2 regions of the Kurthia sp. 11kri321 genome follow, and region 2 is predicted to be linked to the other one. Evidence: riboswitches for the same ligand, from Rfam matches in the RefSeq annotation. Region 2 holds a riboswitch; the other holds the start of a gene.
The links. A riboswitch is a leader RNA that binds a small molecule or an ion and turns the genes downstream of it on or off. The one in region 2 is predicted to bind FMN.
Positions count from the first base shown of each region.

Region 1 (4,769 bases), 640 kb from region 2:
CGTGAAGGATACTTAGTAGAAGAAGCAGAGAATGGTGTAGAAGCCGTAGAGAAAGCTTTAGAAAATGACTACCACTGTATCATTTTAGATATCATGATGCCAGAGATGGACGGCTTACAAGCGGCAGAAAATATTCGTGAGAAAAAGACAACACCAATTGTCTTATTAACAGCAAAAGGCGAAGAAGCGAATCGTGTACAAGGGTTTGAAATTGGTGCAGATGACTATATTGTAAAACCATTTAGTCCACGTGAAGTTGTATTGCGTATTAAAGCGATTTTACGTCGCTCAGCTGCTTACTCACCTATTTCATCTACATCGGCTTCAAAAGATTTAGTAGTCTTCCCGCATCTAACAATTGACCATGATGCGCACCGCGTTTCAGCAGATGGGGAAGAAGTGAACTTAACGCCGAAAGAATACGAATTACTTTATTTCTTAGCGAAGTCACCAGATAAAGTATTTGACCGTGAGCAGCTATTAAAAGAAGTATGGCATTATGATTTCTTCGGTGATTTACGTACAGTAGATACGCATGTAAAGCGTTTACGTGAAAAGTTAAATCGCGTATCAGAAGATGCGGCGAAGATGATTGTAACGGTTTGGGGCGTAGGTTATAAATTCGAGGTCGTAAATGACTAGAATATGGAATAGTGTTGTCGGGAAGCTATGGGTAACCATATTGCTTCTCGTTTCATTTGTACTGTTTATTTTCACAGTACTCATGCTCGAATTTTTATCGAATTTTAATACACAACAAGCAGAAAAAACATTACGCCAAGAAGCTACAACCATTGCACGAATTGTGAATGAACATGATTCGCTCGCTGCTACAGAATCCATTATTAACGATATTTTAGGAGAAGAAACGAATGCTTTAATTTCTTCTAAGCAAGGGAAGATTCAATATTCACTTCAAGAAGGGTTAAACCAAAAAGAAATTCGTGAAAAAATCATTCAAAATCATGCTTTTGACAAGGTCTATGAATCAGATGAACCGATTGTAAAAGAGATGTTATTACCATCTACAACAGATAAAGAACATATGGAGAATTATATTGTACTCGCGTCGCCGATTAATGTAGACCAAAAAGTGCATGGTGCAGTTTTCATCTATCAAAGCCCAGATGCTGTTCATCGTACGACAAAAGAGACAACAAAAATCGTCTTTTTATCTGCTGCAATTGCTTTAGTGTTAACGACATTCTTTGCGTTCTTCTTATCAAGTCGTATTACTTCACCGCTTCGTAAAATGCGTGAAGCTGCATTTGAAGTCGCAAAAGGCAAGTTCGATTCAAAAGTACCTGTATTGAGTCGTGATGAGATTGGACAGCTTGCAACAGCCTTCAATCAAATGGGTAGACAGTTAAAGCACCATGTGGAAGTCATTAATCAAGAGAAAGAACAGTTATCAAGTATTTTAACGTCTATGACAGATGCAGTAATTACGTTTAATCGTGATCGTACGATTTTGTTAAGTAATCCACCAGCAGAGTTGTTATTACAAAAATGGTTCTTATCGAAAGAAGATCAGTCAAAACCATTGCCAATAGCTATCTATCATATGCTAGAACATGTACTTGATTTAGAAGAAGAACTAGAGGAAGAATTAGAAATTGATGGTGCATATTATGTCATTTCAATCAGTCCTTTATATAGCGCTGAATCAGTACGTGGTGCAGTAGCTGTTTTACGAGATAAGACAGAAGAACACCGCCTTGATAAATTACGTTCAGACTTTATTGCGAATGTATCACATGAACTACGCACGCCGATTTCGATGCTTCAAGGATATAGTGAAGCGATTTTAGATGGTGTTGTATCATCTGAAGAAGAACGAAATGAAATGATGCGTATTATTTATGATGAATCACAGCGTATGAGCCGATTAGTAACCGATTTACTCGATTTAGCGCGTATGGAATCTGGGAAGATGCGTTTATATCTTGATGACTTAAGTATTAATCAAGTATTTGAACGTATGACACAGAAGTTCGTACAGCGCGGGAAAGAAAAAGGAATCGAAGTAAGTTATGAAACAGAGTTCTCAGATGATGCGCGCGTTCAGATTGATGAAGACCGCATCGAACAAGTTGTAACGAATTTAGTGGATAACGCAATTCGTCATACAGCAAGTGGCGGCCATGTAAAAGTGCTAGCAGACCAATATGCAGGACAAGTGCGCATTCGTATTCAAGACGATGGTGCTGGTATTCCGAAAGAAGACCTTGCATATGTCTTTGAACGCTTTTATAAAGCAGATAAAGCACGAACAAGAGGTAAGGGTGGCACAGGTTTAGGTTTAGCTATTGCGAGTAATATTATTAATGCACATCGAGGTCGTATTACAGTAGAAAGTGAAGTAGATGTAGGTACAACCTTTACATTCTTCCTACCACTACCAGATGAAATTTAATGAATAAAGAAAAAGTCTTGAATTCGAGAGAAACTTCTCTTTACAATTCAAGACTTTTTTTGTATGATGAATGTGTGAAAAAAATAAATACGGTTCATCTTCGGGGCAGGGTGTAATTCCCGACCGGCGGTAATGAAGTGTTTAACATTTCTCAGCCCGCGAACCTTAACAGGTTGATTTGGTGCAACTCCAAAGCCGACAGTATAGTCTGGATGGGAGAAGGTGAAGGTACAGCGTTGTGTTCAAAAAAAATGAGTGAACAACGTTTATTTAATGTTGCCTAATTCTCCCGCGTAGAAGTACTTCTACGTGGGATTTCTATTTTAAATAAGCACACGCAGCCTTACCTCTTTTTGAAGTGATCCGCAACAAAAGGAGAAAACAGAATATGAAGAACAAGAAGTTACGTCGCATGATTGCAATTGGGATGCTAAGTAGTATTGCATTTTTACTACACTTAATTAATTTCCCAATTCCGCCATTCCCGAATTTTTTAGAGGTAGATTTCGGTGATATCCCAGCGTTAGTCGCAATGATTATTATGGGACCACTTGCAGGGATTTTAGTCGAGTTACTAAAGAATGTCATTGACTGGGTATACACAGGCAGTCCAACGGGTGTACCAGTAGGGCATATGGCAAACTTTGTAACAGGCTTATTATTTATCCTTCCAACGTACTTTGTTTATAAAAAATTAAGTACAAAAAAAGGATTGGGAATTGGTCTTGTTGTAGGTACAATCTCTATGGCAGTAGGTATGAGTGTATTAAATTACTTCGTCTTTATGCCAATGTATAATTACTTCTTAAACATGCCTGTTGAAACAGGGGCTGCATTACGTGCTACAATCGTAGCGGGTGTGCTACCATTCAATATTATTAAAGGTGTTCTTGTAACAATTGTCTTCCTACTATTATTTAATGTAATGGGTAAGTGGATGACGAAAGAACGCAGAAGTTTCCAAGCATAACGATAAAAAAGCTTTGGCATTTTCTTAAATGCCAAAGCTTTTTGTATGAGTTTTAATGTTGTACACGTAGTAATTGCGCATGTAATAAGCGATTTCGTACAACAATACCTGCTAATGCAGATAAAATGGCTTTAATCACACCAACAAGTAAGAATGGATAGACACCACCCATAAATGCACCAGTCCAAGATAAATCAGCACTGAATTTTAGCCAGATTGTACCGAAAGCAAGTGTTACAATCATTCCGATAATATTAGCAATGATTGCTTGTACCTTTGTAAAACCGAATCTTTCAAGGTATAAACCGATTGCTACAGCTGCTGGTAAGAAGCCGATAATATAGCCACCAGTTGGTCCTGCAACAACGCCTAGACCACCTGACATACCACTGAAGACTGGAATCCCAATTGCGCCTAGTAATATGTAAATAAACACAGATAGTGAGCCATAACGAAGTCCTAGAATTGTAACAGCTAAACCAATTGCAAATGTTTGTCCTGTAATTGGAATGAGTGGCAGTGGAATCGTAACCTGTGCAAAAATCCCGATAATTGCTGCGAATAATGCGGAAAGAATCCACATCTTCAATTGTTCATTTCTCATAAAAATCCCCTTTGTGTAAACTTATTTTAAAAGTAGTTAACCAAAATATAATGAAAAAATGAAAAAAGGTCAACACTTTTTTTCGTGACAACAACGTAAAGTATGCGACGAATATGACAGAAAAATATCATTTTAAAGTAACAACTTACAATAAATGTCAGAGAATTTGCAAAAAGATTAGAAATATGTATAATAAGACAAAGACGATTGAACAAATTAAAAAATAAGAAATTTGCTTCAATATGAGAAAAAATGACTGATAAAATAGAGAGGGGAAGCTTTGTGACCGAAAGGAAACTACTCAGTGCTTTCATTACATCTCTTGCTGCGTTTTTTATATTACCGATGCTATATAGTAATCAGCAAGATGATTTTTTGACTTCGGCATTAAACATTAGTATGTATTCATTTCCTTTGATTTTTACATATGGATTGATCATATCCTATGTATCGGACTTTTTTGCTTCATCCAAACGAAATATTTCAGGTGTATCTTTTTTATTCCATTCTTTACTAGGTTCAACAGTAGCTGTACCGATTTTTATTTATAGTTGGATGAATGATGAAGTCGAAACGGCGATGCAACCAGAAATTTGGACAGCAGGCTTTACATTAGGCGCGGTATTTTTCACAGCCGATGTTTCGTTAAAGTATTTAGGGAAGTATTTAGTATTAAATAGAGGAGCTTAGTTCATTCGAATGAATTGGGCTTTACGTAATTTGAAACATACATAACTAAAAGTATAGAAGTATAACATATGAAAACAGGTTGGGATATA
Region 1 is NZ_CP013217.1:1,946,062-1,950,830, reverse strand. Features, by position in the region: gene ASO14_RS09910 (response regulator transcription factor) at 1-642, shown strand, start outside; gene ASO14_RS09905 (ATP-binding protein) at 635-2,416, shown strand; FMN riboswitch at 2,509-2,644, shown strand; gene ASO14_RS09900 (ECF transporter S component) at 2,805-3,386, shown strand; gene ASO14_RS09895 (biotin transporter BioY) at 3,439-3,990, opposite strand; gene ASO14_RS09890 (hypothetical protein) at 4,273-4,680, shown strand; gene ASO14_RS15045 (hypothetical protein) at 4,749-4,769, shown strand, end outside.
Region 1: linked by a shared signal. The riboswitch ahead of ASO14_RS09900 (ECF transporter S component) and the one ahead of ribE (riboflavin synthase) in region 2 are both predicted to bind FMN.

Region 2 (4,769 bases):
ATTGGCACATTCGTTTCAAGTGATACTGAAGCAATTCCTTTTGCCGCTTCATTACACACATAATCATAATGAGTTGTTGCACCACGAATAACCGTTCCAAGCCCAATAATTGCGTCATATTTTTTATAACCTGTTAATTGTTTTGCCATATATGGAATTTCAAAAGCACCTGGTACTTTTACGACGTCAATATTTTCTTCTGCTACACCATGTCTTTTTAAACCATCTACTGCTCCTTCTAATAAACGATTTGTGATGAATTCGTTGAATCTTCCTAATACAATCCCAACTTTTAAGTCTTTTCCGATTAATGTTGTTTCGATCATGTTCATTTTGAATACGCTCCTTTTGTTTGTTCAATATATTGTTTTAATGCTTCGATTGAAATGATAGGTAATACGTGTTTTTTAGCAAATGCGGTCAACTTTTCACCTGTCAGCATATGTCCATCATCACCCATAATTTCACAAATTACTGCTGCTTCTTTTTTATCGCATAACTTTGCCAAATCCACTCCTGCTTCCGTATGCCCATCACGTTCTAATACACCACCAGCTTTTGCAATAAGCGGAAACACATGTCCTGGACGACGAAAATCTTGTGCTACGGTTTGTTCACTTGTTAAAGCTTGAATGGTTAATGCACGATCATAAGCACTGATACCTGTTGTCGTATCGATATGGTCAATCGAAATTGTAAAGGCTGTTCCATGATTATCCGTATTATCTTCTGTCATCGGCGCTAATGCTAAGCGTGTCGCCATTTCTTCAGAAATAGGTGTACAAATTAATCCACGCCCCTCAATTGCCATGAATGTTACTTGTTCAGGTGTAATCGTTTCTGCTAATGCAACGAGATCCCCTTCATTTTCACGTGTTTCAGAATCAGTCACGATAATCATGCCACCAGCTCGTAAAACACGAAGTGCTTCTTCTATTTCTTGCATGTTCTTTCACCTCAAAATCCATTTTTTCGTAAAAAATCTTCTGTTAAAATTGTCGCCATTTGGCTTTGTACATATTTTCCGATGTAATCCGTTTCGATATTGACGACATCACGTACTTTTTTCATATGCAAAATCGTTGTTTCATATGTGTGCGGAATAAGCGAAACTTCAAATGTCCGCGCGTTTAACGCAAAAATCGTTAAGCTAATCCCGTCCAATGTCACAGAACCTCTTGGCACCATCTGTTTGATGAATTTCGGTTCTGTTTCAATCGTTAAGCGAATTTCGTTCGATGTTTTTAAGATTCTCTGAATTTTCCCGACTGTTTCAACATGTCCTGTCACAATATGTCCACCTAATCGTCCTTGCAACTGTAAAGTCCTTTCAACATTCACTTTTTCACGTAGCTGTAGACGATGTAGTGTTGTTGTATGAAAGGTTTCTTTCATAACTGTCGCATGAAAAGCGTACTGCTCTAATTTTTCAATTGTTAAGCAAACACCATTTACTGCAATCGAATCACCCAGTTTCGCATCTTGTAAAATTTTTTCTGCTTGAATTTGCAACACCATATTTTCATTCGCTTGTCGAATCGATTGAATTGTCGCAACTTCTTCTACAATCCCTGTAAATATACGAACCACTCCTTTCCCAAAATAAAAAACTACCCTCGATTGATGAAACAATTCAGGGTAGTTTTATGGAAGAATGATTAAAATTCATGTCTAAATAAACCTGTTGACATACGTCTTTTTAACAAGTTTTGTTCACACATCCTTCTCCCATCCAGACTGTACTGTCGGTTCTGGATTCTCACCAGCTCCTGCTCCGAAAAGCTCACGGACTTATCGCTCTAACACGCATCACCGTCGATTGGGAATTTCACCCGACCCCGAAGGATTATTCAGTTTGATACAACAAAAAAGACCTTCATTTACATGAGGTCGCTGAAAAAAGGTATGTTCAAATAAGCCTATGATTTTTCGGATCATAAACAAATTTTTACATGTCTTCTCCCATCCAGACTATACTGTCGGCACTGGATTCTCACCAGTTCCTGCTTCAAAAAGCTCACGGACTTATCGCTCTAACGCGCATCACCGTCGATTGGGAATTTCACCCGACCCCGAAGACGATTCTGTTGTCACAATAAAAAAGACCTTCATTTACATGAGGTCGATGAAAAAGGTATGTTCAAATAAGCCTATGATTTTTTCACATCATAAACAAATTTTTTGCATCTTCTCTCATCCAGACTATACTGTCGGTCCTGGATTCTCACCAGCTCCTGCTCCGAAAAGCTCACGGACTTATCGCTCTAACGCGCATCACCGTCGATTGGGAATTTCACCCGACCCCGAAGATTTTTTTAATTGTAGCTATACCATACCACTAATTTATTCAGAAAACTAGATTTTTTACAAAAAAACTCAAAAGACCACGAATGATTACGTGGCTTTTGAGTGATTCGAGAGGGACTTAAATTGACTGGGATCGTGTGAATTCGAACATTCGACTGGCGAAACGGGTCACTCGCTGATTGATTTAGGACATTCGCTCGTTCAAACGGGCCACTCGAAGGCGAAAATGGGTCACTCGTCCACTTATTTCGATTCTAAAGTTGTAACGACGATTTCTGGGCGGTTGAAGACACGTAGTGGGAAGAGACTATTTCCTAGACCACGGCTAATTACGTGTTGCAACTGTTCCACTTGTTCAATTCCTTCTGTATGTTTCGGTAATAGTGAGGCATCATGATCGACTAACCCACCTAAAAATGGTAAGCGAATTTGTCCGCCATGTGCATGTCCTGTGTATGCAAGGTCAATTCCAGCTTGTGCGTATTTTTCTCCAAATTCTGAACGGTGTGCTAATAAGATTTTGAACTGATCTTGTGGAACATTCACCAGCGCTTTTGCTAGCATATCTTCTGTTGTTTCGCCGGATAAAGGGTCACTAATACCGATAAGTTGAATACGCGCACCATTATAATGGAATGTTTCTGCTTCATTATTTAAAACATGCACGCCCCTTTTTTGGAGTGCTGTATGAATCTCTTTAACTCGATTAATTGAAATTTCATGATTACCATCGACAAAATAAGTCGGGGCAATTTTTGTAAAACCATCAACTGCTTCTAGACTTCTTCCCAGTTTATAATTATTGCGATCAATTAAATCGCCTGTTAAAAAAATTAAATCGGGTTTTTGCTTTTTTACTTGTTCAATTAGTCGTTGTTGGTGACGACCAAATTTCGCATCGTGCAAATCTGAAATTTGAACAATTGTTAAACCATTCATTTCTTTTGGTAATGTTTTTACTTGTAACGTATGTTTTGATAATTGTAGCCATTGATTATTAGCTATATAAAAAACAAAAAGTACAACAAGTGCACCAATTATTTTAATTAGTTTCTTCATATTGAATTCATCCTTTATTTCAACAATAAATTAAGGATAACGAACGATGTAACATTATGCAATGCATATCAATTTATCGAATAAATTATTAAAATAATTAGAATTATCAGAATTATTAAATCGTTTATTTGTCCTTTTTTTCTACTTTAAGTATTATTTTAGCTATTTTTTTAAATTTATTTGTTTACAAAACAGACTTATATCTTGTGATTCAATCATTAGAGTGCTATACTTTTAAAAAAAGTCAGAAAAAGGGAGAGAATCGCACATGCAATATTCTAACCGCGTATTAAATACGCCCTCATCATTCATCCGAAATATTTTAAAAGTTACGGACGCGCCAGACGTCATTTCTTTCGCAGGTGGCTTACCAAATCCGATTTCTTTTCCACTTGAAAATTTACAAGAAGCAATCAATCGTGCAATCGATGAGAATGGAAGCAAAATTTTCCAATATGCTTCAACGAATGGTTACTTACCACTACGTCAATATATTGCAGATAAATATAATCGTAAGCATGACTTAGGTATTACAGCAGATGATATCCTATTAACAACAGGTTCACAACAAGCACTATCATTATTATCTCAAGTGTTAATTAATCCTGGGGATGGCATTATTATTGAAGAACCTGGTTATTTAGGTGCGATTCAGGCCTTCACAATGAGTGAACCGTCATTCTACCCTGTTACATTAGAAGAAGATGGGTTAAACCTTGAAGAATTAAAAGTTGCGCTCGATCAGCCGAATGTAAAATTCATCTATACAGTGCCGAACTTCCAAAACCCAACAGGTCTTACGTACACAGCAGAGCGTCGTAAAGAAGTATATGAATTAATTAAAGACCGCGATATTATTTTAGTAGAAGATGATCCATACGGTGAGCTACGTTTCAAAGGTGATTCATTACCTTATATTGCGGCTGGTAAATCAGAAAATAGTGTGTTACTTGGTAGTTTCTCAAAAACCGTTACACCAGGTATGCGTTTAGGCTTTATTATTTCAAAAAATAAAGAATTGATGCGTCATATTGAAACAGCAAAACAAGCATCTGACTTACACACCAACATCTTCTCACAATATGCAATTTATGAATATTTAACGCATAATGAATACGATACACATGTTCAAAAAATCATCGAACTATACGATGCACAGTCAAAAGTGATGTTGGAAGCTTTAGAAGAACACTTCCCTGAGAATGTATCATTCACACGTCCTGAAGGTGGCATGTTCGTCTGGGCTACATTAAATAATGGTATGACAGCGATGGAATTCTTCGAAAGAGCGATGGATGTCGGCGTAGCATTCGTACCAGGCGATCCATTCTATACATCGAAAAAAGATGTGAATACACTGCGTCTAAACTACACAAACTCAGCACCCGAAGTAATTCGCGACG
Region 2 is NZ_CP013217.1:1,308,715-1,313,483, reverse strand. Features, by position in the region: gene ribH (6,7-dimethyl-8-ribityllumazine synthase) at 1-332, opposite strand, end outside; partial or broken gene ribB (3,4-dihydroxy-2-butanone-4-phosphate synthase) at 362-946, opposite strand; gene ribE (riboflavin synthase) at 958-1,590, opposite strand; FMN riboswitch at 1,717-1,850, opposite strand; FMN riboswitch at 1,951-2,084, opposite strand; FMN riboswitch at 2,182-2,315, opposite strand; gene ASO14_RS06750 (metallophosphoesterase) at 2,551-3,366, opposite strand; gene ASO14_RS06745 (aminotransferase-like domain-containing protein) at 3,635-4,769, shown strand, end outside.